One region of the Citrobacter sp. GW821-FHT02E08 genome, then DNA from elsewhere that is predicted to be linked to it. Evidence: predicted binding sites of a transcription regulator. Region 1 holds the regulator's gene; the other holds the start of a gene.
The links. Region 1 encodes Fur, which represses iron uptake genes when iron is present. Its sites were predicted from a motif close to ATAATAATGAGAACNACTATCAA; they were not measured.
Positions count from the first base shown of each region.

Region 1 (15,342 bases):
GAGAACGCGCCTTAAACGGGGTCTCATAGGGGGAATAAAGTGAGTATTCTAGGTTATTTACAAAAGGTTGGCCGCGCGCTTATGGTGCCGGTGGCCACGCTGCCTGCGGCAGCAATATTGATGGGTGTAGGTTACTGGATTGATCCCGTGGGTTGGGGTGGAGATAACGCGGTAGCGGCGTTCTTCATTAAATCAGGTTCCGCAATCATCGATAACATGTCCGTACTGTTTGCGATTGGTGTCGCTTACGGTATGTCCAAAGATAAAGACGGTGCTGCGGCGCTGACCGGTTTTGTGGGTTTCCTTGTGTTGACCACGCTTTGTTCTCCGGCGGCGGTTGCGATGATTCAGAAGATCCCGGCGGACCAGGTTCCTGCCGCGTTCGGTAAAATCAGCAACCAGTTCGTGGGGATTCTGGTGGGTATCATCTCTGCTGAGCTGTACAACCGCTTCAGCGGCGTTGAGTTACCGAAAGCGCTCTCCTTCTTCAGCGGCCGTCGTCTGGTGCCGATTCTGACCTCCTTCGTGATGATTATTGTTGCCTTCATCATGATGTTTATCTGGCCGATTATCTTCGACGGTCTGGTAAACTTTGGTGAACACATCCAGAAACTGGGTTCCGTTGGCGCGGGCGTCTACGCTTTCTTCAACCGCTTGCTGATTCCGGTTGGTCTGCACCACGCACTGAACTCCGTATTCTGGTTCGACGTGGCGGGCATTAACGACATTCCTAACTTCCTCGGCGGCGCGCAGTCTATTGACGCGGGCAAAGCGGTTGTGGGCATTACCGGTCGTTACCAGGCGGGCTTCTTCCCAATCATGATGTTCGGCCTGCCGGGTGCAGCGCTGGCTATCTACCACTGCGCGCGTCCTGAGAACAAGGCGAAAGTGCTGGGTATCATGATGGCGGGCGCATTCGCTGCGTTCTTCACCGGGATCACCGAGCCGCTGGAATTCTCCTTCATGTTCGTTGCACCGGTTCTGTATGTTATTCACGCCGTTCTGACCGGGATTTCAGTCTTCATCGCTGCCTCTATGCACTGGATTGCCGGTTTCGGTTTCAGTGCGGGTCTGGTGGATATGGTGCTTTCTTCCCGTAACCCGCTGGCGACGCACTGGTGGATGCTGATCCCACAGGGTCTGGTCTTCTTCGCGATCTACTATGTGGTGTTCCGCTTTACTATCACCAAATTCAATCTGATGACTCCGGGTCGTGAGCTGGCAGTTGCCGGTAGCGAAGCCGATGGTCAGGACATGAATGTAAGCGCAGACAAAGACCAGGATGTTGCCGGTCTGGCGCGTCAGTATATCGCTGCGGTGGGTGGTTCTGACAACCTGACAGGTATCGATGCGTGCATCACTCGTCTGCGTCTGAATGTAAAAGACTCTTCGCTGGTGAACGAAGCGATGGCAAAACGCCTGGGAGCTTCTGGTGTGATTCGCCTGAACAAAACCAGCGTACAGATTATCGTTGGCTTTGTGGCTGAGAAAATCGCTAACGCCATGAAAACCACGGGTCCGGTCGCAGCAGCCTCTGCTGATGCAGCGCCGGCCACGGCAGCTCCGGCAGCGAAACCGCAGGCTGTTCTTAATACAGAGACTATCGCTGAGCTGGTTTCCCCGGTTACCGGTGATGTCGTGGCACTGGATCAGGTTCCTGATGAAGCGTTCGCCAGTAAAGCCGTAGGCGATGGCGTTGCGGTAAAACCAACGGATAAAACCGTGGTTTCCCCGGCTGCGGGCACCATCGTGAAAATCTTCAACACCAACCACGCATTCTGCCTGGAAACAGAAAAAGGTGCGGAAATCGTTGTCCACATGGGGATCGATACTGTCGCGTTGGGTGGCCAGGGCTTCAAGCGTCTGGTGGAAGAGGGTGCCGAAGTCGTTGCAGGACAGCCGATTCTGGAAATGGATCTGGCGTACCTGAATGCGAATGCACGCTCAATGATCAGTCCTGTCGTTTGCAGCAACATCGATGATTTTGGTGGGCTGGTTGTGAAGGCGGAAGGACACGTCGTTGCAGGTCAAACAGCGCTGTATGAGATTAAAGGCAAGTAATCGCTCCTGAGTAGAGTCTATGCCTTAAGCGGCGGGGGGAAACCTCCGCCGCTTTTTTTTGCAGCAATTGATCCCATAATGCCAGTCTGTTACGTATTTTAAGTAACTAAAGGTTGTCAGTCTGTCCGGCTTATAAGACCATATGCCGTTATACGTTGTTTACGCTTTGAGGAATCCACGATGAGTGAGGCTGAAGCCCGCCCGACTAACTTTATTCGTCAGATCATCGATGAAGATCTGGCCAGTGGTAAGCACACCACAGTTCATACCCGTTTCCCGCCGGAACCCAATGGTTACCTGCACATCGGTCACGCCAAGTCTATCTGCCTGAACTTTGGGATCGCGCAAGATTACCAGGGTCAATGCAACCTGCGTTTCGATGATACCAACCCGGTAAAAGAAGATATCGAATACGTAGAGTCTATTAAGAACGATGTGCAATGGTTGGGCTTCAACTGGTCTGGCGACATCTGCTACTCCTCAGATTACTTTGATCAGCTGTATGCGTATGCCGTGGAGCTTATCAACAAAGGCCTGGCCTATGTTGATGAATTGTCGGCTGATGAGATCCGTGAATACCGCGGCACGCTGACAGCGGCAGGCAAAAACAGCCCGTTCCGCGATCGCAGTGTAGAAGAGAACCTCGCGCTGTTTGAGAAAATGCGGGCTGGCGGTTTTGAAGAAGGCAAAGCGTGCCTGCGCGCCAAAATTGATATGGCGTCGCCGTTTATCGTCATGCGCGACCCGGTGCTGTATCGCATTAAATTTGCCGATCATCATCAGACGGGAAGCAAGTGGTGCATCTACCCGATGTACGACTTCACCCACTGCATCAGCGATGCGCTGGAAGGCATTACGCACTCCCTGTGTACGCTGGAATTCCAGGACAACCGTCGCCTGTACGACTGGGTGCTGGACAACATCACGATCCCGGTTCACCCGCGCCAGTACGAATTCTCGCGCCTGAATCTGGAATATACCGTGATGTCCAAACGTAAGCTGAATCAGCTGGTGACGGAAAAGCACGTAGAAGGCTGGGATGACCCGCGTATGCCGACGATTTCCGGTCTGCGTCGCCGTGGTTACACAGCTGCTGCTATTCGTGAGTTCTGCAAACGCATCGGCATCACCAAGCAGGACAACACCATTGAGATGGCATCGCTGGAGTCCTGCATCCGTGAAGATCTGAACGAAAACGCCCCGCGCGCAATGGCGGTTATCGATCCAGTAAAACTGGTTATCGAAAACTATCAGGGCGAAGGCGAAATGGTCACCATGCCTAACCATCCGAACAAACCGGAAATGGGCAGCCGTGAAGTTCCGTTCAGTGGCGAGATCTGGATCGATCGTGCTGACTTCCGCGAAGAAGCCAACAAGCAGTACAAACGTCTGGTGATGGGGAAAGAAGTCCGTTTGCGTAACGCTTACGTGATCAAAGCAGAGCGTGTAGAGAAAGATGCGGAAGGTAATATCACCACCATCTTCTGTACCTACGATGCAGACACCCTGAGCAAAGATCCGGCTGACGGGCGTAAAGTAAAAGGCGTTATTCACTGGGTGAGTGTAGCGCACGCATTGCCGGTTGAAATTCGTCTGTACGATCGCCTTTTCAGCGTACCGAATCCAGGCGCGGCGGAAGATTTCCTGTCGGCAATGAACCCTGATTCGCTGGTGATCAAACAGGGCTTCGCAGAACCGTCGCTGAAGACTGCGGTTGCGGGTAAAGCCTTCCAGTTCGAGCGTGAGGGATACTTCTGCCTCGACAGCCGCTATGCAACGGCCGACAAACTGGTATTTAACCGTACTGTCGGTTTACGTGATACATGGGCTAAAGTCGGCGAATAAGCCACACGACACCATCCCATCCGACTAACGCCGCGCTTCGCGGCGTTTTTTTTCGCTTAATTTCCGCGAGATCCTCTGTTTGCGGAGCGAATTAATTGCATCTGAAAAATAATTAATCCGATAAACGATTTTTTGATAAGTAGGCTCAGAAATTTAGGTCGAGACTAAATTAAACGCTGTAACCGTTTTCATCTTCATGGAAATCAACGGTATTTTTCATTTTGATGATAATTTTTCGCATTTGCTGAATGTGTAACAAAAAGCAATGAAATATGTGCGGTCGCTCATATTATTACATACTGGTTACAGAAAGAGATTGATAATTCGCGTCGCGAAAAATAGTCTGTTCACTGTAGTCAATGAGGTTTTCTCAGCGCTATTTTTAATTTTTATTTTTAGCTGTTCGCCTTTGGCGGCAGCATTTTATACGTCAAAGAGGATTAACATATGCGTACGTTTAGTGGCAAACGTAGTACGCTGGCGCTGGCTATCGCCGGTATCACAGCAATGTCGGGTTGGATGGTTGCACCGCAGGCAAGCGCCGCGGGCTTTATCGACGATTCGACCTTAACAGGCGGCATTTATTACTGGCAGCGTGAGCGTGACCGTAAAGACGTCACGGATGAAGATAAATACAAAACCAACCTTTCACACGCGACCTGGAACGCCAACCTGGATTTCCAGTCGGGTTATGCAGCGGATATGTTCGGTCTGGATATTGCGGCATTTACCGCAATTGAAATGGCGGAAAGTGACGACAGCGGACACCCTAACGAAATTGCATTCTCGAAAAAAAATAAAGGCTATGACGAAGATTACTCTGGCGATAAGAGTGGTGTCAGTCTTTATAAAGCTGCTGCAAAATTTAAGTATGGCCCGACCTGGGCACGTGCCGGTTATATTCAGCCAACCGGACAGACGCTGTTAGCGCCGCACTGGAGCTTTATGCCGGGTACCTATCAAGGGGCAGAAGCTGGAGCCAATTTTGACTATGGCGATGCGGGCGCGTTGAGTTTCTCCTACATGTGGGCCAACGAATATAAAGCGCCATGGCACATTGAAGTGGATAAATTCTACCAGGCTGATAAAAAGACCAAAGTCGATTATCTCCACTCCGTTGGCGCAAAATACGATTTCAAAAATGATCTTATTCTTGAGGCTGCCTTTGGTCAGTCTGAGGGTTATGTCGATCAGTACTTTGCCAAAGCCAGTTACAAATTCGATCTGGGCGGGAATCCGTTTACCACCAGTTACCAGTTCTACGGCGCACGCGATAAAGTTGATGATCGCAGTGTGAACGACATCTATGACGGCACTGCATGGTTGCAGGCACTGACTTTCGGTTACAAAGTGGCGGAAGTGGTCGATCTGCGTCTGGAAGGAACCTGGGTGAAAGCGGACGGGCAGCAGGGCTACTTCTTGCAGCGTATGACGCCGACCTATGCCTCCTCAAACGGTCGTTTGGATGTCTGGTGGGATAACCGTTCCGACTTTAACGCCAACGGCGAAAAAGCGGTCTTCTTCGGCGCGATGTATGACCTGAAGAACTGGAATCTGCCAGGTATGGCGCTGGGTGCGTCGTACGTCTACGCCTGGGATGCCAAACCGGCTACCTGGCAGAGCAACCCGGATGCGTTCTACGACAAAAACAAAACCATCGAAGAATCCTCCTACAGTCTTGATGCGGTTTATACCATGCAGGAAGGACGTGCCAAAGGCACCATGTTTAAACTGCACTTCACCGAGTATGACAACCACTCCAATATCCCGAGCTGGAGCGGTGGTTATGGCAACATCTTCCAGGATGAGCGTGACGTGAAGTTCATGGTTATCGCCCCATTCACTATTTTCTGATGCCAGTCGCGGCAGGGTATTTCTCTGCCGCATCGTTGAGGACCGTTGTATGAAAAAAATGTTACTCATCGCCATTATGGCGTCAGGTCTGGTGGCCTGCTCGCAATCTCCTGCACCTAAGGAAGATAGCCGCCTTAAAGAGGCATACAGCGCATGTATTAACACCGCGCAAGGTTCACCGGAAAAAATCGAAGCCTGCCAAAGCGTATTAAATGTGCTGAAAAAAGAAGACCAGCATAAGCAGTTTGCTAACGAAGAGAGCGTGCGGGTACTGGATTACCAGCAATGTATTCAGGCGACACGTACGGGCAATGGTCAGGCGGTACAAGCCGATTGTGACAAAATCTGGAAAGAAATTCGCAGTAAAAACACAGTACAGTAAATGTACTTACCGGAAGGGGAAAAAGACCTGCTTTGATAGCGGGTCTTTTTTATGGGCATAAAAAAGCCAACCGCGTGGTTGGCTCTTTGGGGGCATATTACTTTGCGTCGTGCGCGTGTTCGTCTTCGCGGCAATCGCCTTCAGCGCAGTGACCGTAAAGATAGAGGCTATGGTTGGTTAAACGAATACCATGCTTAGTCGCAATTTCACGTTGACGCGCTTCGATAGAATCATCGCTGAACTCAATCACTTTGCCACAATCGAGGCAAATAAGATGATCATGATGATGCTGTTGAGTCAGCTCAAAAACGGACTTACCGCCTTCAAAATTGTGGCGGGTCACGATACCGGCGTCATCGAACTGGTTCAGCACGCGATACACGGTCGCCAGACCAATTTCTTCACCCATGTCGATCAGACGTTTATACAAATCTTCCGCACTGACGTGATGGTTATCCGGTCCCTGAAGAACTTCCAGAATTTTTAAACGAGGAAGCGTTACTTTCAGGCCAGCCTTCTTTAATGCGGTATTGTTGTCAGTCATGCGGAATCTGTCCTGTTACTAAACGATTCACTTCATTAAAGAAGTGACAGAAATTGCACTTGAGAGAATGCGTATCATTATAGAACTGCCATGTCTAAATGAAAACTGCAAGCCTCGGGCAAATATTATTAATCAAAACGTGGTACTGCCAACAATCACACTGTGCAATACCAGAATAACACCCGAACATTGTACAGGGATGGGCAGGAAAGTTACAAATTTGTAGCAATTATTTTGATTGATTTTATTTATTGATGCGGCGCAGATGGTTTCTGCGCCGCACGAAATCAGGCGTTGATGATTTCGTCGAGATGAAGTTCGGCAGAAATCTGTTTAACCCATTTTTCAACGCGCTCAGCGGTCAATTCCGGCTGACGGTCTTCGTCGATAGCCAGACCGACAAAATGATCGTCATCAGCAAGACCTTTAGAGGCTTCGAAGTGATAGCCTGCAGTTGGCCAGTGGCCTACGATGGTTGCGCCGCGCGGTTCGATAATGTCGCGGATGGTGCCCAGCGCATCGCAGAAGTATTCTGCGTAGTCTTCCTGATCGCCGCAACCAAACAGAGCCACCAGTTTACCATTGAAATCAATGTCTTCGAGGGTAGGGAAGAAGTCATCCCAGTCGCACTGTGCTTCACCGTAGTACCAGGTCGGAATACCTAACAGCAGAATGTCATACCCTTCCAGGTCTTCTTTACTGCTTTTCGCAATGTCATGAACATCGGCAACGTCTTTACCAAGCTGTTTTTGAATCATTTTTGCGATATTTTCGGTATTACCGGTGTCGCTGCCGAAAAAGATGCCAGTGATTGCCATGAGTAAAATAACCTCTTGAAACTTATTGAAATGGTGGTGGCGTATTGCCCACGGATAAGGGCAATCATAGCAGATCAGTCAGGCATGCGGAAACAGCAAACACGCAGGACTGCACTCTGTGCTACACGATTTATGATTTAGAGCAGAAATTCAGACAGACCCCTGGCCACGCAGCGAGATAAGCTGGTTTGTCAGCATCTCTTCAATGAGCTCACTACGGCTCATATTGCGTGCTTCCGCCAGTTCATTCAGCGCATCCACGGCATCAGCATTCAGCTTCAGTTCGACACGCTTAAGCCCACGAACCTTGTCGCGTTTAAGCTGATTACGCTTATTAATGCGTAGCTGTTCATCACGCGAAAGCGGATTGGTTTTGGGTCGTCCCGGGCGACGCTCGTGCGCGAACAGATCTAATGTCGTACGGTCCGTTTGTTCTTTGGCCATGATTTTGGTGACTTCGGGGAAACAATCAGCCAGGCGTGTGCCCGGATGGATAGCGCGCCATCATACATCAGCGAGTGAGGCACGCCAACGTCCACGCACGTAATCGCGCGCGGACGCTGAGTTTTTAATCAGTTAGCCTTATCCGCCAGATACCGGCGTATCGCGCGCAGCACGGCATCCGGTTTTTCCGCATGCACCCAATGGCCGGCACCCGCAATCACATGCGCCCGGGCCTGAGGAAATTGGGTCAGTAAATCGTGACGATAGGCCTCGGTGACGTAAGGCGAATTACCGCCAGGGATGAACAGTGCCGGATGATCCCAGGCGGGAATGGTTTCCCACCCTACGATATGTGGGTACTGCTCCCACAATACGGGCACATTAAAGCGCCACTCGCCATCGACATACGACTTTAACAGGAACTGGATAACCCCTTCTTCCTGGAGGTGCTGACGCATGACGGCTGCCGCCTGCTGGCGTGTCTGCGCGTCAGATTCGGTCACCGCGTTGATTGCAGCAAAGATCTCATCGTGGCGGCGCACGTGATAATCAACCGGCGCAATATCAATCGCCACCAGTTGATCAATACGATCCGGGGCCAGTGCGGTCAGCGCCATAACGGCTTTTCCGCCCATTGAGTGACCAATAAAGGTGGCTTTTTCGATACTCGCGGCGTCCAGAGTATCCAGCAGATCCTGCGCCATCGCCGGGTAATTCATCTCCGGTGAACGGGGAGAAAGACCGTGGTTTCGCATATCAACCTGGATGATGTCGTGATCCTCTACAAGATCGCGCGCCAGTATGCCGAGGTTATCAAGGCTACCAAACAAGCCGTGAACAAGGACGATGGGAGAATTATTGTGCAGCTTTTGTGCAGATTGCGCTCGGATGTTCAATTTCATGGCAAAGTTCTTTTTTTCGCTCTGTCGGGTTAGGGTATTATGTTGACCATTCTGCCACGGGGCTGCAACAACTACGGTTTACTCCGAGTTTTTCTGACAGCCTGGCTTGACGCTATCCGCTGTTGGGATTTGCCCCTATAATCCCAACGACTTGTATTCAGATAAGACACCGCACTGGATTAAGATGAAAACGATTGAAGTTGATGATGAACTCTATAGCTATATTGCCAGCCACACCAAGCATATCGGCGAGAGCGCATCCGACATTTTACGGCGTATGTTGAAATTTTCCGCCGCATCACAGCCTGTCACTCCGGCGGCGAAAGAGGTGCGCATAGCGCAACCCGCTATCGTTGAAGCGAAGCCGGTCAACCCCGTAAAAGATAAAGTGCGCGCCATGCGTGAACTTCTGCTCTCCGATGAATATGCGGAGCAGAAGAAAGCGGTAAATCGCTTTATGCTGGTACTGTCTACACTTTACTCACTGGATCACAACGCGTTTGCTGAGGCGACGGAATCGTTGCACGGTCGTACGCGCGTATACTTTGCGGCAGACGAGCAGACTCTGCTGAAAAATGGTAATCAAACCAAGCCGAAACACGTGCCAGGCACGCCGTATTGGGTGATCACCAACACCAACACCGGCCGTAAATGCAGCATGATTGAACACATCATGCAATCAATGCAATTCCCGGCGGAATTGATTGAAAAGGTTTGCGGAACAATCTAAACGTTGCATTAAAAGGACCAGGCAATGGCAATCCACAAGCGTGCAGGTCAGCCTGCGCAACAGAGTGATTTAATTAATGTCGCCCAACTGACGGCGCAATACTATGTATTGAAACCGGAAGCAGGGAATGCGGAGCACGCGGTGAAGTTCGGGACTTCCGGGCATCGCGGCAGCGCCGGTCGTCATAGTTTTAATGAACTGCACATTCTGGCCATTGCCCAGGCGATTGCGGAAGAGCGTGCGAAAAACGGCATCACAGGCCCTTGCTATGTGGGTAAAGATACTCATGCGCTGTCTGAGCCAGCCTTTATTTCCGTTCTGGAAGTGCTGGCGGCGAACGGTGTCGATGTCATTGTTCAGGAAAACAACGGCTTTACGCCGACGCCTGCGGTTTCGAATGCAATCCTGGTCCATAACAAAAAAGGCGGTCCGCTGGCTGACGGCATCGTGATTACGCCGTCCCACAACCCGCCGGAAGATGGCGGCATTAAATACAATCCGCCCAATGGCGGCCCGGCGGATACCAACGTCACTAAAGTGGTGGAAGACAGGGCTAACGCGCTGCTCGCGGATGGCCTGAAAGGCGTGAAGCGCATTTCACTGGATGCGGCAATGGCCTCTGGTCATGTGAAAGAGCAGGATCTGGTGCAGCCATTCGTTGAAGGGCTGGCGGATATCGTCGATATGGCGGCGATTCAAAAAGCGGGCCTGACGTTGGGCGTCGATCCGCTGGGCGGCTCCGGTATCGAATACTGGAAGCGTATTGCCGAGCATTACAAACTCAACCTGACCATTGTGAACGATCAGGTTGATCAGACTTTCCGCTTTATGCACCTGGATAAAGACGGCGCGATCCGTATGGACTGCTCCTCCGAGTGTGCGATGGCTGGTCTGCTGGCGCTGCGTGATAAGTTCGATCTGGCGTTTGCCAACGATCCGGACTATGACCGTCACGGCATCGTCACGCCAGCAGGGCTGATGAACCCGAACCATTACCTGGCGGTTGCCATCAACTACCTGTTCCAGCATCGTCCGCAGTGGGGCAAAGATGTCGCAGTTGGTAAAACGCTGGTGTCTTCTGCGATGATTGACCGTGTGGTGAACGATTTAGGCCGTAAACTGGTAGAAGTGCCGGTAGGTTTTAAATGGTTTGTTGACGGTCTGTTCGACGGCAGCTTCGGCTTCGGTGGTGAAGAGAGCGCGGGAGCATCTTTCCTGCGTTTTGACGGTACCCCGTGGTCTACCGACAAAGACGGCATCATCATGTGTCTGCTGGCGGCGGAAATCACCGCGGTTACGGGTAAAAACCCGCAGGAACACTACAACGAACTGGCGGCTCGCTTTGGCGCGCCGAGCTATAACCGTTTGCAGGCAGCTGCAACGTCCGCTCAGAAAGCGGCATTGTCCAAACTGTCTCCGGAAATGGTCAGCGCCAGCATGCTTGCGGGCGATCCGATCACTGCACGTCTGACGGCGGCACCTGGCAACGGCGCATCCATTGGCGGTCTGAAAGTGATGACCGACAACGGCTGGTTTGCTGCGCGTCCGTCCGGAACCGAAGACGCTTACAAGATCTACTGTGAAAGTTTCCTCGGTGAAGAACATCGCAAACAGATCGAGAAAGAAGCCGTTGAAATTGTTAGTGAAGTGCTGAAAAACGCCTAAACACACAATTGCCTAAATGAAGAAAGGAGCCAATAAGGCTCCTTTTTTTCATCCCATTTTCATGGCATAAACCGATAACCGATTCCTGTCTCGGTAATTAAGTGACGAGGACGGGTTGGGTCCTGCTCCAGCTTCTGACGTAAATGCCCCATATAAATACGCAGATAGTGGCTATGTTCGACGGCATTCGGCCCCCAAACCTGATTCAACAACTGGCGTTGGGTTAATACTTTTCCCGCATTATTTAACATCACCGCCAGCAGGCGAAATTCAATCGGGGTCAGGTGGATCTCTTCTTCGCCGCGATGCACAAGTCTTGAGGTCAGATCCACCTTCACGTCGGAAAAACAGACGACCGGATCGGGAGAAGGGCTGGCGGAATGGCGACGTAAAGCGACACGTAAACGCGCCTGCAGTTCGCCAATACCAAAGGGTTTACTCAGATAATCATCGGCACCGGCATCCAGCGCGGCGATTTTGTCGCTCTCTTCACTGCGGGCAGAGAGCACGATGACGGGGATTACGCTCCACTGGCGCAGATCGCGAATAAAATCAATGCCGTCGCCATCCGGTAAACCAAGATCGAGAATGATAAGGTCGGGTTTTCGCGTTGCGGCTTCCAGTAAACCGCGCTGCAGCGTATCGGCTTCATAGACACGCAGTCCGTCGCCTTCCAGCGCGGTACGCAGAAAACGACGAATGGCCTGCTCATCTTCAACAATCAGAACGTTTGTCACATATCCTCATGAAAATCTTCAAGTTCAGGGGGAGATTCTTGTGGCAGTGTAACACGGAAACAGGCACCGCCCTGCGGTCGATTCTGCGCCGCGATGGTACCGCCGTGCACCTCGACAATCGCCTGGCAAATCGCCAGACCCAGCCCAACGCCCGGTACCGCAGACTCTTTATTTCCGCGGGCGAACTTATCAAAGATGCTGTGCTCTTGCCCTTCTGGGATGCCTGCACCGTTGTCCCACACATCCAGAGTCAGGTGATCCCCTTCAATATGGGCATCAATGCCGATCGTGGCCTGTACACCAGCGTATTTAACCGCATTTTCCAGCAAATTGATCAGCACACGTTCAAACAGCGGGCCGTCTACGTGAATAAGCGTTAGCGGCTCCGGCAGCGACAGATTGATCGGATGTGCTAATCCCGGCTCCAGCATTTGCAGTGCGCTGCCAACCACCTCTTCCAGCGTCAGCCACTCCTTCTTAAGATTAAACCCACCAGACTGAATGCGCGCCATATCCAGCAGATTATTGACCAGCCGCGTGGTGTTGAGCACATGCTGGCGGATCTCATTGGCCTGGCGGGCATGGGATGATCCTTCGCTCGCCAGATCGAGAGTCAGGATTTCCGCCTGACCAAACAGCACGGTCAGCGGCGTGCGTAAATCGTGAGAAAGCGCAGCGAGCAGGGCATTACGCAGGCTTTCGCGTTCGCTGGCGAGCCGGGCCAGTTCTTCACTGGCCGTGAGCATCAGACGTTCAAGGGCGCTGGCGACCAGCAGGGTGAATGTTTCCAGCAGACGCTGCTGTTCCGGGATCATCAACTGGCGAAGATTGTCCGGCTCGACAACCACCAGACCGTGCGTTTTATCCGCACTTTTTAAGGGCAGGATCTGATACGGCACGCCGGGCAAGGTGTCAGTCCCCGCACCGGCAGGCTGGCCCTTATCAAAGCTCCACTGGGCGATGGCGTCATCCCAGGGCGTGATGCCCTGTTGCTGCGTCAGAGGCCTCAGCTTGCCGTTTTCATCGGGCAGTAAAAGCTGACTGCGCGCCTGAAATGTGGAGGCGATAAACTGCTCGCTGGTGGTCGCGATATCCAGCCTGCTACGCCCGACTGCCAGCGCTTTCGACATTTCGTAAAGATGGCGGGTGCGTTGTTCCCGGTAGCGGGCGACGCGGGCCTGATAACGAACCCCGGCCGTCAGATTCCCAATCACCAAACCGACCGTTAGCATCACGGCAAAGGTCAACAGATACTGTACGTCAGAGACGGCGAGGGTACCGCGGGGAGCAATAAAGAAGAGGTCGAAACTGACCACGTTAATCACGGTCGCCACTACCGACGGCCAGCGACCATAAAAAAGGGCGATCACGACCACACCCAGCAGATACAGCATCACCAGGTTCGCGGCGTCGAAGGCCACCAGCCACTGCATGGCGATAAGGGTCGTGAAGGCACAAAGTGCGGCGGCGACGATGCAGCCCTGAATTTGTACCCGCCATTTGTCTTTAAAGGTGCGGGTGTCGGGGGCGTGCGCCAGAGGGCGGGTGGGCGGCTCATCCAGCGCAACAATGACCTGATCGAGATCCGGCGCGCGTTTTGCCAGCCGCTCGGCAAACGAATCGCTGCGCCACCAGCGGCGTGTGGTGGGGCGCCCCATGACGATTTTGCCAAGATTATGTTCTCTGGCATAGCGCACGACGGCTTTCTCTTCAGAAGGGTCGGAAAGCGTGGCGGTTTCAGCGCCCAGCTCCTGGGCCAGTCGCAGCGCGCTGAGGATCGCACGTCGTTGTTTTTCCGGTAACCGGTGCAGCGCGGGCGTTTCCACATATACCGCGTGCCAGATGCTGCCAAGTCGTGAAGCCAGGCGGGCCGCTGCGCGTACCAGTTTTTCGCTGCCGGTATTATGCCCGATGCACAGCAGTATGGCATCGCGGGTATGCCAGACCTTTTCTTCACCCTGGCGGTCGCGCCATGCTCGCATCTGGTCGTCTACCCGGTCGGCGGTACGGCGCAGCGCCAGTTCACGCAGGGCGATCAGGTTCCCTTTGCGAAAGAAATGCTCAATAGCCCGTTCTGCCTGACCGGCGATATAGACTTTACCTTCGTTGAGGCGCTGGCGAAGATCGTCGGGAGGAAGGTCGACCAACACCACTTCGTCGGCAGCATCAAAGAACGGGTCGGGGACGGTTTCACGAACGTGAATCCCCGTCACGCCGCTGACGACGTCGTTCAGACTTTCCAGATGCTGAACGTTCACGGTGGTAAAAACATCGATCCCCGCCTCCAGCAGTTCTTCGATATCCTGCCAGCGACGGGGGTGACGTGAGCCAGGCGCGTTACTGTGCGCCAGTTCATCCATCAGTATCAGTGCCGGACGGCGGGCGAGGGCGGCATCGAGATCAAAGTCGTTGATATGCCGTCCACGATGCGCATGGCGTTTGAGCGGGAGGATGGCGAGTCCCTCCAGCAGCGCGGCGGTCTCTTTGCGCCCGTGGGTTTCCACCACGCCGATCAAGATATCCAGCCCTTGCGCCCGTAACCGCTGTGCTTCTGCCAGCATCGCCCATGTTTTACCGACGCCCGCGCAGGCACCGAAGAATATTTTCAGCTTTCCCCTGTGGGGGGCGCTGGTCTGCTCCAGCAGGCGATCCGGGTCAGGACGCAAGGGTTCGTCATTCATGTCGCTTAGTGCCCCTGTGACGCATCCAGCGCCAGGTTGAGTTCAACAATGTTTACTACCGGCTGCCCGATAAAGCTGACCAGCGGTTTTTGCGTATATTTTGCAACCAGCTGCGCCACCTCTTCAACGGGCAGTTGACGCGCTTTCGCGACGCGCGGGATCTGCCACGCCACTGCGGCGGGCGTCAGATTAATGTCCAGACCACTGGCGGAGGCGGTCACCAGTTCCACCGGCACCGTTGGGCTGGCCTGTGGGTTAGCGGCGCGCAACGCGGCAATACGGCTCTGTAGTTGCTTATCCAGCTCAGGATTGCTGACAGCCAGATTGCTACCACCCGAAGCCATTGGATTATAGGGCATTTCAGCCGTGGCGGACGGACGTCCCTGAAAATAACCGTCGCGGGTAAATGCCTGGCCTATCAGCGCGGAACCGCGCACGCTGTTGCCCTCGCGAATGAGCGAACCGTTGGCCTGGTCAGGGAACCACCACTGGCTCAGGGTGGTCGTCAGCAACGGATAAACGCCGCCGGTGATAACAGTCAGAAACAGTAACGTGGATAATGCAGGACGAAACCCAGTCATCAGAAACCTCACACCAGACCCAGCAGGGTCAGCAGTAAATCAATCACCTTGATGCCGATAAACGGCACAACCAGACCGCCCAGACCATAAATCCACAA
Region 1 is NZ_JBWKVL010000002.1:53,471-68,812, reverse strand. It holds gene nagE (N-acetylglucosamine-specific PTS transporter subunit IIBC) at 40-2,061, shown strand; gene glnS (glutamine--tRNA ligase) at 2,242-3,906, shown strand; gene chiP (chitoporin ChiP) at 4,354-5,760, shown strand; gene AC07UY_RS02630 (ChiQ/YbfN family lipoprotein) at 5,810-6,142, shown strand; gene fur (ferric iron uptake transcriptional regulator) at 6,240-6,686, opposite strand; partial or broken gene AC07UY_RS02620 (fur leader peptide) at 6,679-6,764, opposite strand; gene fldA (flavodoxin FldA) at 6,974-7,504, opposite strand; gene ybfE (LexA regulated protein) at 7,655-7,948, opposite strand; gene ybfF (esterase) at 8,077-8,850, opposite strand; gene seqA (replication initiation negative regulator SeqA) at 9,035-9,580, shown strand; gene pgm (phosphoglucomutase (alpha-D-glucose-1,6-bisphosphate-dependent)) at 9,605-11,245, shown strand; gene kdpE (two-component system response regulator KdpE) at 11,305-11,982, opposite strand; gene kdpD (two-component system sensor histidine kinase KdpD) at 11,979-14,663, opposite strand; gene kdpC (potassium-transporting ATPase subunit KdpC) at 14,669-15,244, opposite strand; gene kdpB (potassium-transporting ATPase subunit KdpB) at 15,253-15,342, opposite strand, start outside.

Region 2 (15,342 bases), on a different contig from region 1:
AGGATTGACTCGCTCGGGGTCACAATCTCGAATTTGTCTTTACCGAGTTCATGGGTTGCCAACAACGCTTCGTTCTCCCAGGCGATCAGGACATCACCGATCCCGCGTTCTACGAAGGTGTTGGTTGAACCACGAGCACCGGAATCGAGGACTTCCACATTCTTAAACAGCGCCTTCACGAAGTCCTGGGCTTTCGCCTGGTCGTTGTTGTTGTGGTGCAGGGCGTAACCCCACGCCGCCAGATAATTCCAGCGTGCGCCGCCTGAGCTTTTCGGGTTCGGCGTGATGACGGATACGCCAGGTTTTACCAGATCGTTCCAGTCATGAATTTGCTTTGGATTCCCTTTACGCACCAGGAAGACGATGGTGGAGGTGTAAGGCGCAGAGTTATCCGGCAGACGTTTGATCCAATTTTTATCAATGCGACCACGTTCCGCAATGGCGTCTACATCGTAGGCCAGCGCCAGGGTTACCACATCCGCCTCAATGCCGTTAATCACGGAGGTCGCTTGCTTACCGGAACCACCATGTGACTGGCGGGTCACCACGTTATCACCCGTTTGCTGTTTCCAGTGCGCGCTAAACGCTTTGTTGTACTGCTCGTACAACTCACGCGTTGGATCATACGAAACGTTAAGTAATTGAATATCCTTCGCCAGAACGCTGGTGGATGCCAGCAACAACGTTAATCCCACGCCCCATTTGTTCATCGCCCAACTCTCTTATGCTGTGTTGTGATGATCAGAGCGTGCCAGAAAGGAATTCAAACATTAAAGAATAAAAAAAGATTTGCTATAACTATGGGGAATATAAATAAACGTAAAAAAGGCGGGATTCACTCCGCCTTTATACCTGATGGCGCTACGCTTATCAGGCCTACATGCTGCATTTGTAGGCCGGATAAGGCGCAAGCCGCCATCCGGCAATTGCGATCAGTACAGTTTCTTCGCGCAGTCCAGCCAGTCACCTTTGAATGGGCGCTTCATGTTTTCGATAGCGTCGATGATGTCGTGGTGAACCAGTTGTTCGTTCTGGATACCGACGCAACGACCGCCGAAACCTTCCTGCAGTAATTCAATGGCATACGCCCCCATGCGGGACGCCAGAATACGGTCGTAAGGCACCGGAGAACCACCACGCTGAATGTGTCCCAGTACGGTTGCACGGGTTTCACGTTTGGTCTCTTTCTCGATGAAATGCGCCAGTTCGTCAACGTCACACATGTGTTCAGTGATAGCGACGATGGCGTGTTTTTTACCTTTCGCAATACCGGCTTTGATTTCAGCGACCAGATCTTCGCGGCTGAATTCCACTTCCGGCACCACCACAAACTCACAACCACCGGCAATCGCTGCCGCCAGGGTCAGGTCGCCACAGTAACGTCCCATCACTTCAACGATAGAGATACGTTGGTGAGAGGAGGAGGTATCACGCAGACGGTCAATCGCTTCAACCACCGTCCCCAGCGCCGTAAAGTAACCGATGGTGTAGTCGGTGCCTTTGATGTCGTTGTCGATAGTGCCTGGCAGACCAATGCATGGGAAGCCCATTTCAGTCAGGCGTTTTGCACCCATATACGAACCGTCACCGCCGATCACCACCAGCGCGTCAATGCCCCGTTTTTTCAGGTTTTCGATAGCCACGGCACGCACATTTTCATCACGGAATTCCGGGAAACGCGCGGAACCGAGGAAGGTGCCGCCACGGTTGATCATGTCGGACACGCTGTAACGGTCAAGCTGAACCATACGGTCTTCATACAGACCCAGGTAGCCGTCATAAATACCCATTACTTCCAGCCCTTCCGTCAACGCTGCGCGCACAACGCCACGGATTGCTGCGTTCATGCCCGGCGCATCACCGCCGCTTGTCAACACACCGATTTTCTTAATCATGACTACCTCTGAACTTTGGAATGCAAAATGAAATCTGTTGCCGGAAGCCGATTCTGCATATCGACACGATCCAACGCATATGCAGATAGTATAGCAATCACTTCCTGCTGAATTGATTCAGGTCAGGCCAAAAGGCGGTAATTTATACACAAAATGCTGGCCTGGTTCACTTTTTTTACAACGAATTACGAAAGCTCAAACCTTTTACCTTCCCTGGGTACGACGGAACACGGGTCCTGATGGATAATGACATCAGAGCCCGGAAAACGCCGTAAAATCGCCTGCTCCACCTGTTCAGCCACCAAATGGGCCTGAACGAGAGGCAGATGATCTTCCATTTCCAAATGAATCTGAATAAAGCGAGTCGGCCCTGACTGCCGTGTGCGAAGATCGTGAGCGCCGCTGACACCCGGCCATGATGTCACGATACCAATAATTTCCTGACGTTCGTCGTCGGGCAATGCGCGGTCCAACAACGATTGCACCGCCTCATATCCCATTCGCAACGCGCTATATAGAATATAGATGCCGATTCCCAACGCAAACAAGGCGTCTGCACGATGCCAGCCATACCAGGCGAGGCCAAGCGCCACAAGAATCGCTCCGTTCATCATAACATCAGACTGATAATGAAGCATATCTGCCCGCACAGCCTGACTTTGCGTCCTGCGCACGACCCAGCGCTGAAACGTGACCAAAATAAGCGTGCAGACCAGTGCGATAACCGTCACCACGACGCCAACGCCCGGATCCTTCATCGGCGTGGGTTGGATGAGGTGTTGAATGCCGGTCAAAAATAAAAACAGCGCAGAACCCGAAATAAACATACTTTGCGCCAGCGCCGCCAGCGATTCGGCTTTGCCGTGCCCGAAAGTATGTTCATCGTCTGCGGGTTGCAGCGAATAACGCACCACCAGAAGATTCGTTAGCGACGCGGCAATATCCACCAGCGAGTCCACCAGCGCCGCCAGAATACTTACCGACCCGGTGTACCACCACGCAAAAATCTTGATTAAAAGTAGCAACGACGCCATCACTGTTGCAGCGATTGCCGCCCGGCTTACCAGCCGTCCATAGGTTTGATTCATAAACACTCCTGCCAGGACATGCCGGTAGTATAACGGATGACGTAAAACAGTCAGACAATAACCGGATGACAAATTGAGGGCAAAAAAAACCCCCACATCATGTGGGGGAAGACAGGGATGGTGTCTATGGCAAGGAAAACAGGGTTTGTTACTGGGAACGTGAGCTGCTACTACTCAATAAATTCAACGATGAGCCTTTTTGCCATTGCGCCACGTCGCGCAGCTGCTCCATTCGTTGCTGATGTTTCTCATTTAAAACCGCTTGCTGCTCCGGCGTTAACAGGCGATACATCTGGTTGCGAACCCTGGCCATTTCGACCTGGCGGGCAACCTGTTCTTGTGCCATTTTTTCTGCCTGAGCGCGCACAGCGCTTTCATCAAATTTTTCTGCGGTGACAAGGCGATGCATTGTCTCCACTTCGCTAACATTAACAGGAGGCTGTTCGTGTCTTGCCTGCTGCATCAGATCTCTCATCTGTTGACGCTGATGTTCGGTTAAACTTATGCCGTCAAACATATGGCTCTGCGTACTGCGCTGCGTCGATCCTTCGCCCTGGTGCCAGTTATCGCCTGTAACGACTTCAGCAGCGTGGCTTAAAGAACTGAGTGCCAGCGTTGAGGCCATGACGGCAGCGGTAACTTTGCGCATCACTTGCTCCCAAAATCTTTTCTGTCGCGATTCAACGAGAGACAGTTTACGATTCGGGCTGCAAACATGCGTCAGGGGGTGTAAAACAACGTAAAGTCATGGATTAGCGACTCCTGATGACGTAATTTCTGCCTCGGAGGTATTTAAATAATGAATAAAATCCTGTTAGTTGATGATGACCGAGAGCTGACTTCCCTGTTAAAGGAGTTGCTCGAAATGGAAGGCTTCGATGTGCTGGTTGCCCATGACGGGGAGCAGGCGCTTGAACTTCTGGACGACAGCATTGATTTACTTTTGCTCGATGTCATGATGCCGAAGAAAAACGGTATCGATACATTGAAAGCGCTTCGCCAGACACACCAAACCCCCGTAATCATGCTGACCGCGCGTGGCAGCGAACTGGATCGCGTACTTGGTCTTGAGCTGGGCGCGGACGACTATTTACCCAAACCGTTTAATGACCGCGAACTGGTCGCGCGCATCCGCGCTATCCTGCGCCGCTCTCACTGGAGCGAACAACAGCAAAGCAGCGATAACGGCTCGCCAACGCTGGAAGTGGATGCCTTAAGTCTCAATCCAGGTCGCCAGGAAGCCAGCTTTGATGGCCAAACTCTGGAGTTAACCGGCACCGAATTCACCCTGCTCTATTTGCTGGCTCAGCATCTCGGCCAGGTGGTTTCGCGTGAACATTTAAGCCAGGAAGTGCTGGGCAAACGCCTGACGCCGTTTGACCGTGCGATTGATATGCATATCTCGAACCTGCGCCGTAAGCTGCCGGAACGTAAAGACGGACATCCGTGGTTTAAAACCTTACGTGGCCGCGGCTATCTGATGGTCTCCGCTTCATGATAGGGAGCCTTACCGCGCGCATCTTTGCTATCTTCTGGTTGACGCTGGCACTGGTGTTGATGTTGGTTCTGATGTTACCCAAGCTCGACTCACGCCAGATGACCGAGCTACTGGACAGCGAACAGCGCCAGGGGTTGATGATTGAGCAACACGTTGAAGCTGAACTCGCGAACGATCCACCCAACGACCTGATGTGGTGGCGTCGCTTGTTCCGGGCGATTGACAAGTGGGCGCCGCCTGGACAGCGGTTATTGCTTGTTACCACAGAAGGACGCGTGATCGGCGCAGAACGCAACGAAATGCAGATCATTCGTAACTTTATTGGTCAGGCGGATAACGCCGATCATCCCCAGAAGAAAAAGTATGGCCGCGTTGAGATGGTGGGACCGTTCTCCGTCAGAGATGGAGAAGATAACTACCAACTCTATCTGATCCGCCCGGCCAGCAGTTCGCAATCCGATTTTATTAATCTGCTGTTTGACCGCCCTCTGCTCTTGCTGATTGTGACGATGCTGGTCAGCACCCCGCTGCTTCTCTGGCTGGCCTGGAGCCTGGCAAAACCAGCGCGTAAGCTCAAAAACGCGGCGGATGAAGTGGCGCAGGGTAACTTACGACAACATCCGGAACTGGAAGCAGGCCCGCAGGAATTTCACGCGGCTGGCGCCAGCTTTAACCAAATGGTGACTGCGCTCGAGCGAATGATGACCACGCAACAGCGTCTGCTGTCGGACATCTCTCACGAGCTGAGAACCCCGCTGACACGTCTGCAACTCGGCACCGCCCTGCTGCGCCGCCGTAGTGGCGAGAGTAAAGAGCTGGAGCGTATTGAAACCGAAGCGCACCGACTCGACAGCATGATCAACGACCTGTTAGTGATGTCGCGTAATCAGCAGAAAAATGCGCTGGTCAGTGAAACGATGAAAGCCAATCATCTGTGGGGCGATGTGCTGGATAACGCCGCCTTCGAAGCCGAGCAGATGGGCAAATCGTTGACGGTGAATTTCCCGCCGGGACCATGGCCGCTCTATGGCAACCCGAATGCGCTGGAAAGCGCGCTGGAGAATATTGTCCGTAACGCCCTGCGCTATTCACACACGAAGATTGAAGTCGGCTTCGCGGTGGACAAAGACGGGATCACGATTACCGTGGACGACGATGGTCCGGGCGTCAGCCCTGAAGACAGGGAACAGATTTTCCGACCCTTCTACCGTACCGACGAGGCGCGCGATCGCGAATCCGGCGGGACCGGCCTGGGTCTGGCGATCGTTGAAACCGCCATTCAGCAACATCGTGGCTGGGTCAAAGCGGAAGACAGCCCACTGGGTGGTTTACGCCTGGTAATCTGGCTACCGCTGTATAAACGCGCTTAATTGTGGCGCCGGGCATCATCCCGGCGCGCAATTTTTTATTTTCCCCACAAACGACGCGAATTGTCTTCGATCTTGCCGCTTAAGCGCCGCTTCTGCATCGTTCTGGTCCAGCTTTTTGATAACCCTGCCGCCGACAACAAACGGTGATACTGCGCATCATCAAACGGCATATGCCAGGCAATAGCAATTGCCTCCTGTACCGTGACGTCACTGACGCGCGACACCAGAACCAGCGGCGCATCCGCCGAGACTTTCCCGGCAGAGATAACGCTGTACAACCAGCCCGTTTTACCAGCGTTTTGCATCTGGCTCGCCATGTCGCTGATGCCGAAATGATAGTTGAGTTTGAAGCAGGGCGAACGCGGTTGCGTTACCTGAATCAGCGTCTCTCCCCACTGGAAGATATCGCCAATATAGACATTCTGTTCAGTCAGACCGTCGGTTGAGAGGTTTTCACCAAACGCGGGCGCGACAAACCTATCCGCCTGTTCCGGGAATTCCCTGGCCCAGTGCAGATAATGCTCTCGCGGGTAATGGCACAGTGCGCGATCGGGCCCACCGTGGATTTTCGCCTCCGCCTGCTCATCGCCCTCCAGACCCAGTTCCGTCAGCATCAGTTCGCCATCCACCTGAATCTTCGCAATCGCGCTGGGGCGGCTTCCCGTATAGTCCAGAACCTTGCCTGTAAACACCTCGACTGGATATCGCATCTGTTCCCTCTCCCCGATAAATAATCCTCATTAGAGCATATTTATTTTACCTCAGCCGCTCAAAATGAGAGCCGGATTCACATGATGAATGGCCAGACATGCTATCAATTAGGATGATTTTAAAACGCCATTTCATAACAAGGAGTCAACAACGTGACAGTACAATCGCAATTTGCTGGTGTCTGGTGTCCCTCCATTACGCCGATGGATAATGATGGAAACGTCGATCTCTCCGGTCTGAAGCATCATCTCAAGCGTCTTACCGACGCCAAAATCGATGTTATTTTGCTGATGGGCAGCATCGGTGAATTTGCCTCTTTTAGCCTTGAAGAACGGCTGATGCTGATCCGGGAAGCGAGATCAATGAGCTCGCTGAAGATGGTCGCCAACGTCTCCTCCACCTGTATGAGCGACGTTTTACAGATGGCGCAGGAAGCCGACAAAGCGGGTTACGATGCGGTGATGGTATTACCGCCGTACTATTACGGACAAACAACAAAGCAGCTCCTGAGCTATTTCCGCAAACTTGGTGGCGCATTACGCGGAAAATGGTTTGCCTACAATTTCCCGGCACGGACCGGCTGTGATTTAACCCCCGACCTGGTCGCCACTCTCGCTGCCGAGTTCCCCAATTTTGCTGGTATTAAGGATACCGTCGATTGCCAGTCCCACACCCGCAGCATGATCCAGACCACCCGTGCCGTGCGTGATGACTTTGCCGTCCTCTCCGGCTATGACGAGTATTACATCCCTAACCTGATGGCGGGCGGCGCAGGGATCATTTCCGGCTTAAACAACGTGATGCCTGAGCTTTTTGTCGACGCGCGCGAGGCGTTTAAACAGGGCAATTTGCAAAAGTTGCGTGAAATTCAAGACAAGATCGGTACCTATATGTCCATTTACGCCATTGGTGAGGATTTTGTCACCACGATTAAAACCGTGGTATCGCGTAAATTTGGTTATTGCACCGGGGTTTCGCGAAATGCAGGCGGTGAGCTGAGTGAGAAGGACTGCCGAACGATTGACGAGGTGTTTTTGACAAAAGGTTGAGTCATGCAGCCTGATGGCGTTACCGCCATCAGGCAACAATCAGACTTATTTTTTCGCGGCGAAACGCGCTGCTGCTTCGTCCCAGTTCACCACGTTCCAGAACTCTTTAATGTAGTCCGGACGGCGGTTCTGGAATTTCAGGTAGTAAGCGTGTTCCCACACGTCCAGACCGACGATCGGGAAGCCAGACGCGCCAGAAACAGCTTCACCCATCAGCGGGGAATCCTGGTTCGCGGTAGACACGACGGCCAGTTTGTCGCCTTTCAGCACCAGCCACGCCCAGCCAGAACCAAAGCGAGTGGCAGCCGCTTTCTCAAACTCGGCTTTGAAATTATCAACGGAACCGAAGTCACGTTCGATAGCGGCTTTCAGATCGCCCTGCAGGGTAGTGCCGGTTTTCAGGCCTTTCCAGAACAGGCTGTGGTTAGCGTGACCGCCTGCGTTGTTACGCAGTACGGTTTTCTTGTCCGCTGGCAGTTGATCCAGTTTCGCGATCAGCTCTTCGGCAGACAGGCCAGCGAATTCTGGCAGGCTTTCCAGCGCCGCATTGGCATTGTTGACGTAGGCTTGATGGTGTTTGGTATGGTGAATTTCCATCGTCTGCTTATCGAAGTGCGGTTCCAGTGCATCGTAAGCGTACGGCAGGGATGGCAGGGTATAACTCATAATCATCTCCATTATTATCGAGCGGCTGGGTGTTAATGCCGCGTAAGCAGTTGGTTCATTATAGTTAATTAAATGATATTGAAAATGATTATCAATGCCGTACTTTTCGTAAGGATATAAACCCTCCCCCACTTACCAAAGATGTGAACTAAATCACCCGCTTAACGCGCCTATTGCCAAAAAGAACAAAAAAGCGGCAACGGGAAGAAGGTTAAGAATCTGCGCAATTTTTACACTCATCACGTCGAAGGGGTAACGCGACAATAAAAACGATGAGGATGACGTCATGAGTAACGCGATTACGATGGGTATTTTTTGGCATTTGATAGGTGCGGCCAGTGCAGCCTGTTTCTATGCCCCGTTTAAGCAAGTAAAACAGTGGTCATGGGAAACGATGTGGTCGGTTGGCGGGATTGTCTCCTGGATTATCCTGCCGTGGACCATAAGCGCCCTGCTGCTGCCCGATTTTTGGGCCTACTACAGCTCTTTTAACCTTTCTACTTTATTACCTGTTTTCCTGTTTGGCGCCATGTGGGGTATTGGCAATATTAACTACGGCCTGACCATGCGCTACCTCGGTATGTCGATGGGGATTGGTATCGCGATTGGCATTACGCTGATTGTCGGTACGCTGATGACGCCCATTCTCAACGGTAATTTCGATGTCCTGATCAACACGGAAGGCGGACGCATGACGCTGCTTGGCGTGTTGGTGGCGCTTATCGGTGTGGGGATTGTGACCCGTGCCGGGCAGTTGAAAGAGCGTAAAATGGGCATCAAAGCCGAAGAGTTCAACCTGAAAAAAGGTCTGTTGCTGGCAGTAATGTGCGGGATCTTCTCTGCCGGCATGTCCTTTGCGATGAATGCCGCCAAACCGATGCATGAAGCCGCTGCCGCCCTTGGCGTAGACCCGCTGTATGTCGCTCTGCCCAGCTATGTCGTGATCATGGGTGGCGGCGCACTGGTCAACCTGGGTTTCTGTTTTATTCGTCTGGCAAAAGTGAAGAATCTGTCGATAACCGCCGACTTCTCGCTGGCAAAATCCCTGATCATCACCAACGTGCTGCTGTCAGCGTTGGGCGGTCTGATGTGGTATTTGCAGTTCTTCTTCTACGCCTGGGGCCACGCACGCATTCCGGCGCAGTATGACTACATCAGTTGGATGCTGCACATGAGTTTCTACGTCCTGTGCGGCGGTATTGTCGGGCTGGTGTTGAAAGAGTGGAAAAACGCCGGTCGACGTCCTGTGAGTGTGCTGAGCCTGGGCTGCGTGGTGATTATCATCGCCGCCAATATTGTCGGAATGGGAATGGCGAGTTAGTCGTTGTGATGACTGAGATGACGCCACTGGCTTGGCGTCATCCCAGTTTCCCGCGTGAACACCACTGAAAAATAGTTACTGTCCTCAAACCCACATTGCATCGAAATCTCACCGATCATCAGGCGGCTATGCTGGAGCAAATATTGCGCGTGGCAGACGCGGATCTGGCGCAAATATTGGTTGATGGTCATACCGGTTTGTGCGCGAAACTGCTGGCGCAACACGCGTTCACTGCAGGTTTCCCTGGCGCAAAATTCATCCAGCGCAAACGGGTGCTCCAGGCTGCCCGCCAGCGCGGTGATCAGTTTATCCAACAGCGTTTCGCTTGAGGTAGCAGGAAGATTATCCGTGGCATAGCGATGGCGCTGCAGGATCATCACCAGTTGCCCAAACAGCAGTTCCGCCATACCGTTAGCCAACGGGCAGCTCTGCTGGCTTTCATGCTCAAGCTGGCTGATAACCTGCCGCGCCTGAGTCATACCGGCGCTGGTCAGACGCCAGTGTGGCTGCCATTGGGTTCCGTTAAATCCAGGTATCGCCTCTTCCCACCGCAGATTTAGCTTCAGCCGCTCCGGGCAGTAGATGATGTTCTGTAATACCAGATCATTAACAGACGTATAGGAGTGTTTATCTTCGGCACGAATGTAGAACAGGTCGCCGCGTGTAATGCGATAGGGACGTTCATTGAGCACATGCAAACCGTTGCCACGCCAGACCAGCACCAGTTCACAAAAATCATGGGTATGTTCCGCAAAGACATTTTGCGGATAGCGATCGGCGACAGCAACCGCCTGCGCGTCGCTTGCAAAAAAGTCGGCTTTATGAAGAACGAGCTGATTTGCCACCACATCACCTCTACCAATAACAACACTCTATTATGCGTCAAGCGGCGGCAAAAAATATTGATATACCCGTCATACTTCAGCATCTGCGTTATTGCAGCAATGCGTCGCGCCCCTGGCGGATATCACGCGGCGACCAGTCAAATTCGCGGCGAAAAAGCGTCGAAAAGTGGTTACTGTCGCCAAATCCGCAGCGATAGGCGATATCGGTAACACTGTCATCGCTATGGCGTAGCAAATGACGCGCTTTAATTAAACGCAGCCGGTTCAAATAGCGCTGCGGCGTCAGCCCGGTTTGTTGTTTCAACTGACGGTGCAAGGTGCGTAATGAGAGCGAAAACCGATCGGCCACGGCTTCCCAGCAGACCTCTTCGGCAAAGTGATCTTCCAGCCAGGCCATCAGGTGATTCAGCCGCGCATCATTATCCGTCGCCCCTTCCATCAGACTGCTTTTGCGCAGCAATACCAGCAGCTGCATAAACACGATTTCGCGATTGGCGACCGCTGGCGTGTCCATCTCTCCATCGGGTTGTTCCAGTTGAGCAACCAACTGGCGCACCTGCTGTAACACCCCCTGGTTTACCCGCCAGTGGGACGGATACAGCCCATCTTGCTCCTGCGGTAAAAGCTGATTCAGCCCTGCCAGAAACTGGAACGCATCCGGCGAACGATAGAGCACGTTAGTCAGACACAGATTGTCAGTATGTTCATACATGTGTCGGTCATGATCGCGAACAAAACAGACGGTGCCGCCGCTGATGGTGTACGGCTGTCCGTTGAATACATGAATGCCCGTGCCATGTTCAACGATCACGATTTCATGAAAATCATGATGGTGCTCAGGAAAAGCAGACTGCGGAAGCCGGGGTTCGATGGCGATAGGGACCTTACCTGACGGAAAAAAATCCACGCTGTGCAATAGGGTCATGATGGCTTCCTGACATGAAGTGGAACATGACTGAAATAGTAATTAAGGGGTCGCCACCTCACCTTAAAGTTTTGACACGAAAGCGCGCATATCCGGTCATTTTTTCAAGACAGGGCAGGAAAGTTCGCTAAATGCGGACGCCGTCACATCAGGTAAAAACAGGCTCATTACTGGAAACTGTGAACGTCATCACGTTCATCTTTGCTTTCTTGCCAGCGGCTAATTTTGGCTGTCAGTAGCAAGAAGGTACCTTTTCCCCGGGGTTCTTAGACTCATAGCCATCACTCCTGGAAGGACCTCATTATGACTTTTCGCCATTGTGTCGCTGTCGATCTCGGCGCATCCAGTGGACGCGTTATGCTGGCGCGTTACGACAGTGAACGCCGTTCCCTGACGTTGCGTGAAATCCACCGTTTCGTGAATTGCCTGCAAAAAACAGACGGCTTCGACGCCTGGGATATCGACAGTCTGGAAGGAGCCATTCGTCTTGGACTGGAGAAAGTCTGCGATGAAGGCATCCGCATTGACAGTATCGGGATTGATACCTGGGGCGTGGACTATGTTCTGCTGGATAAACACGGTCAGCGCGTCGGCCTGCCCGTCTCCTACCGTGACAGCCGCACCACAGGCGTGATGCAACAGGCGCAGGCGCAACTCGGGAAAGCGGAAATCTATCGCCGCAGCGGTATTCAGTTTTTGCCGTTTAACACGCTGTATCAATTACGCGCGCTGGTTGAACAACAACCGGAACTGATCCCCCAGGTGGCGCACGCTCTGCTAATTCCTGATTACTTCGCCTATTGCCTGACCGGCAAAATGAACTGGGAATATACCAACGCCACCACTACGCAGCTCGTCAATATTCATACCGACGGCTGGGATGACACGCTGCTGGCGTGGACCGGCGCGAATCACGCCTGGTTCGGCACGCCAACGCATCCGGGCAATGTCATCGGTCACTGGATTTGCCCGCAGGGTAATCAGATCCCGGTCGTTGCCGTCGCCAGCCACGATACCGCCAGCGCGGTGATTGCCTCTCCGCTGGCAGAAAAAAACAGCGCCTACCTCTCTTCCGGTACCTGGTCGCTGATGGGCTTCGAGAGCAGAACGCCTTATACCAATGACGCCGCGCTAAGCGCCAATATTACCAACGAGGGCGGTGCGGAAGGACGCTACCGCGTGCTGAAAAATATCATGGGACTGTGGCTGCTGCAGCGCGTCCTGAAAGAACGCCAGATTACCGATCTGCCTGCGCTGATCGAGCAGACCCAGGCGCTGCCCGCTTGCCGTTTCGTGATTAATCCTAATGACGATCGCTTTATCAACCCTGCCGATATGGGCGCGGAAATTCAGGCTGCCTGCCGTGAAACCGGCCAGCCGGTGCCCACGCAAGACGCCGAGCTGGCGCGCTGCATTTTCGACAGCCTGGCGTTGCTGTACGCCCGCGTCCTGCAGGAACTGGCCGACCTTCGTGGTGAAGCCTTCACCAGCCTGCATATCGTCGGCGGCGGTTGCCAGAACGCATTACTGAACCAACTGTGCGCCGACGCCTGCGGTATCCGTGTGATGGCCGGTCCCGTAGAGGCGTCCACGCTCGGCAACATCGGTATCCAGCTCATGACGCTGGACGAACTGACCAACGTTGATGATTTCCGTCAGGTGGTGAGCGCCAACTACGACCTGACCACCTTTATTCCTCATCCTGATAGCGAAATTGCCCGCCATGTTGCGCAGTTTCAATCCACACGACAGACAAAGGAGCTTTGCGCATGACCACTCAACTTGAACAAGCCTGGGACCTGGCGAAACAGCGTTTTGCTGCGGTAGGTATCGATGTCGAAGAGACCCTGCGTCAGCTCGATCGTCTGCCGGTCTCTATGCACTGCTGGCAGGGCGATGACGTCGCCGGTTTTGAAAATCCGGAAGGCAACCTGACCGGCGGTATTCAGGCGACGGGTAACTACCCGGGCAAAGCGCGTAACGCGACCGAATTACGTGCCGATCTGGAGCAGGCACTGAGCCTGATCCCTGGACCGAAACGCCTGAATCTGCATGCGATCTATCTGGAGTCCGACACGCCGGTTTCCCGTGACCAGATCAAACCAGAACACTTCAAAAACTGGGTAGAGTGGGCGAAAGCCAACCAGTTGGGTCTCGATTTTAACCCGTCCTGCTTCTCGCATCCGCTGAGCGCTGACGGTTTCACCCTTTCCCACCCGGACGCGAAAATTCGCCAGTTCTGGATCGATCACTGCAAGGCCAGCCGCCGCATCTCCGCCTATTTCGGTGAGCAACTGGGCACCCCGTCGGTGATGAACATCTGGATCCCGGATGGTATGAAAGACATCACTGTTGACCGTTTAGCACCACGTCAGCGTCTGCTGAATGCGCTGGATGACGTCATCAGCGAGAAACTGGATCCGGCGCACCACATTGATGCCGTTGAGAGCAAACTGTTCGGTATTGGCGCAGAAAGCTACACCGTCGGCTCCAATGAGTTCTACATGGGCTACGCCGCCAGCCGCCAGACCGCGCTGTGTCTGGATGCGGGCCACTTCCACCCGACTGAAGTGATCTCCGACAAGATCTCCGCCGCCATGCTGTATGTACCGCGTCTGCTGCTGCACGTAAGCCGCCCGGTGCGCTGGGACAGCGACCACGTGGTGCTGCTGGACGATGAAACGCAGGCGATCGCCAGCGAGATTGTACGCAACGATCTGTTCGACCGCGTGCATATCGGCCTCGACTTCTTCGACGCGTCTATCAACCGCATCGCGGCTTGGGTTATCGGCACCCGCAACATGAAAAAAGCGCTGCTGCGCGCCCTGCTGGAGCCGACTGCCGAGCTGCGTAAGCTGGAAGCCGAAGGCGATTACACCGCGCGTCTGGCGTTGCTTGAAGAGCAGAAATCCCTGCCGTGGCAGGCCGTGTGGGAGATGTATTGCCAGCGTCACGATACGCCAGCGGGCAGCCAGTGGCTGGAGAACGTGCGCGCGTACGAAAAAGAGATTCTGAGCAAACGCGGCTAACTGAGCGCAATTGGTCTGTAGGCCGGATAAGACGCATCGCGTCGCCATCCGGCAATCAATAAAACACGAATGCCGGATGGCGCTGTGCTTATCCGGCCTACGTAAGACCCGAGCGATTTCGGGCAACAAAATAGACAGGAACACCGAACATGCAGAACATTATGAATTCCTGGTTCGTCCAGGGGATGATCAAAGCCACGTCTGACGCCTGGCTGAAAGGCTGGGATGAGCGTAACGGCGGCAACCTGACATTGCGTCTGGATGAAACGGATATTGCGCCATTTGCTGGCGATTTCCACGCAGAACCGCGCTATATCGCGCTGAGTCAGCCGATGCCGTTACTGGCAAACACCCCGTTTATCGTGACCGGCTCCGGTAAATTCTTCCGCAACGTTCAACTCGACCCGGCGGCAAACATCGGCGTGGTTAAAGTCGACAGCGACGGCGCGGGCTATCACATCCTGTGGGGCTTAACCCACGAAGCGGTGCCGACCTCCGAACTGCCGGCGCACTTCCTTTCCCACTGCGAGCGCATCAAGGCCACCGGCGGCAAAGACCGCGTGATCATGCACTGCCACGCCACCAACCTGATCGCCCTGACCTACGTGCTGGAAAACCGCACCGACGTCATTACCCGCCAGCTGTGGGAAGGTAGCACCGAGTGTCTGGTGGTTTTCCCGGATGGCGTCGGCATTCTGCCGTGGATGGTGCCAGGCACCGACGAGATCGGCCAGGCGACTGCGGTCGAAATGCAGAAACATTCGCTGGTACTGTGGCCGTTCCACGGCGTATTCGGCAGTGGCCCTACCCTGGACGAAGCGTTCGGTTTGATAGATACCGCAGAGAAATCTGCTGAAGTTTTAGTCAAAATCTATTCGATGGGTGGCATGAAACAAACGATCACGCGTGAAGAGCTGATTGCGCTCGGTAAACGTTTTGGCGTGA
Region 2 is NZ_JBWKVL010000015.1:55,707-71,048, reverse strand. It holds gene sbp (sulfate/thiosulfate ABC transporter substrate-binding protein Sbp) at 1-710, opposite strand, end outside; gene pfkA (6-phosphofructokinase) at 933-1,895, opposite strand; gene fieF (CDF family cation-efflux transporter FieF) at 2,081-2,983, opposite strand; gene cpxP (cell-envelope stress modulator CpxP) at 3,132-3,632, opposite strand; gene cpxR (envelope stress response regulator transcription factor CpxR) at 3,783-4,481, shown strand; gene cpxA (envelope stress sensor histidine kinase CpxA) at 4,478-5,851, shown strand; gene yiiM (6-hydroxyaminopurine reductase) at 5,887-6,561, opposite strand; gene AC07UY_RS17660 (dihydrodipicolinate synthase family protein) at 6,715-7,611, shown strand; gene sodA (superoxide dismutase [Mn]) at 7,657-8,277, opposite strand; gene rhaT (L-rhamnose/proton symporter RhaT) at 8,564-9,598, shown strand; gene rhaR (HTH-type transcriptional activator RhaR) at 9,595-10,443, opposite strand; gene rhaS (HTH-type transcriptional activator RhaS) at 10,532-11,368, opposite strand; gene rhaB (rhamnulokinase) at 11,672-13,141, shown strand; gene rhaA (L-rhamnose isomerase) at 13,138-14,397, shown strand; gene rhaD (rhamnulose-1-phosphate aldolase) at 14,547-15,342, shown strand, end outside.
Region 2: the regulator Fur is predicted to act here: its motif matches at 8,350-8,372, upstream of sodA (superoxide dismutase [Mn]).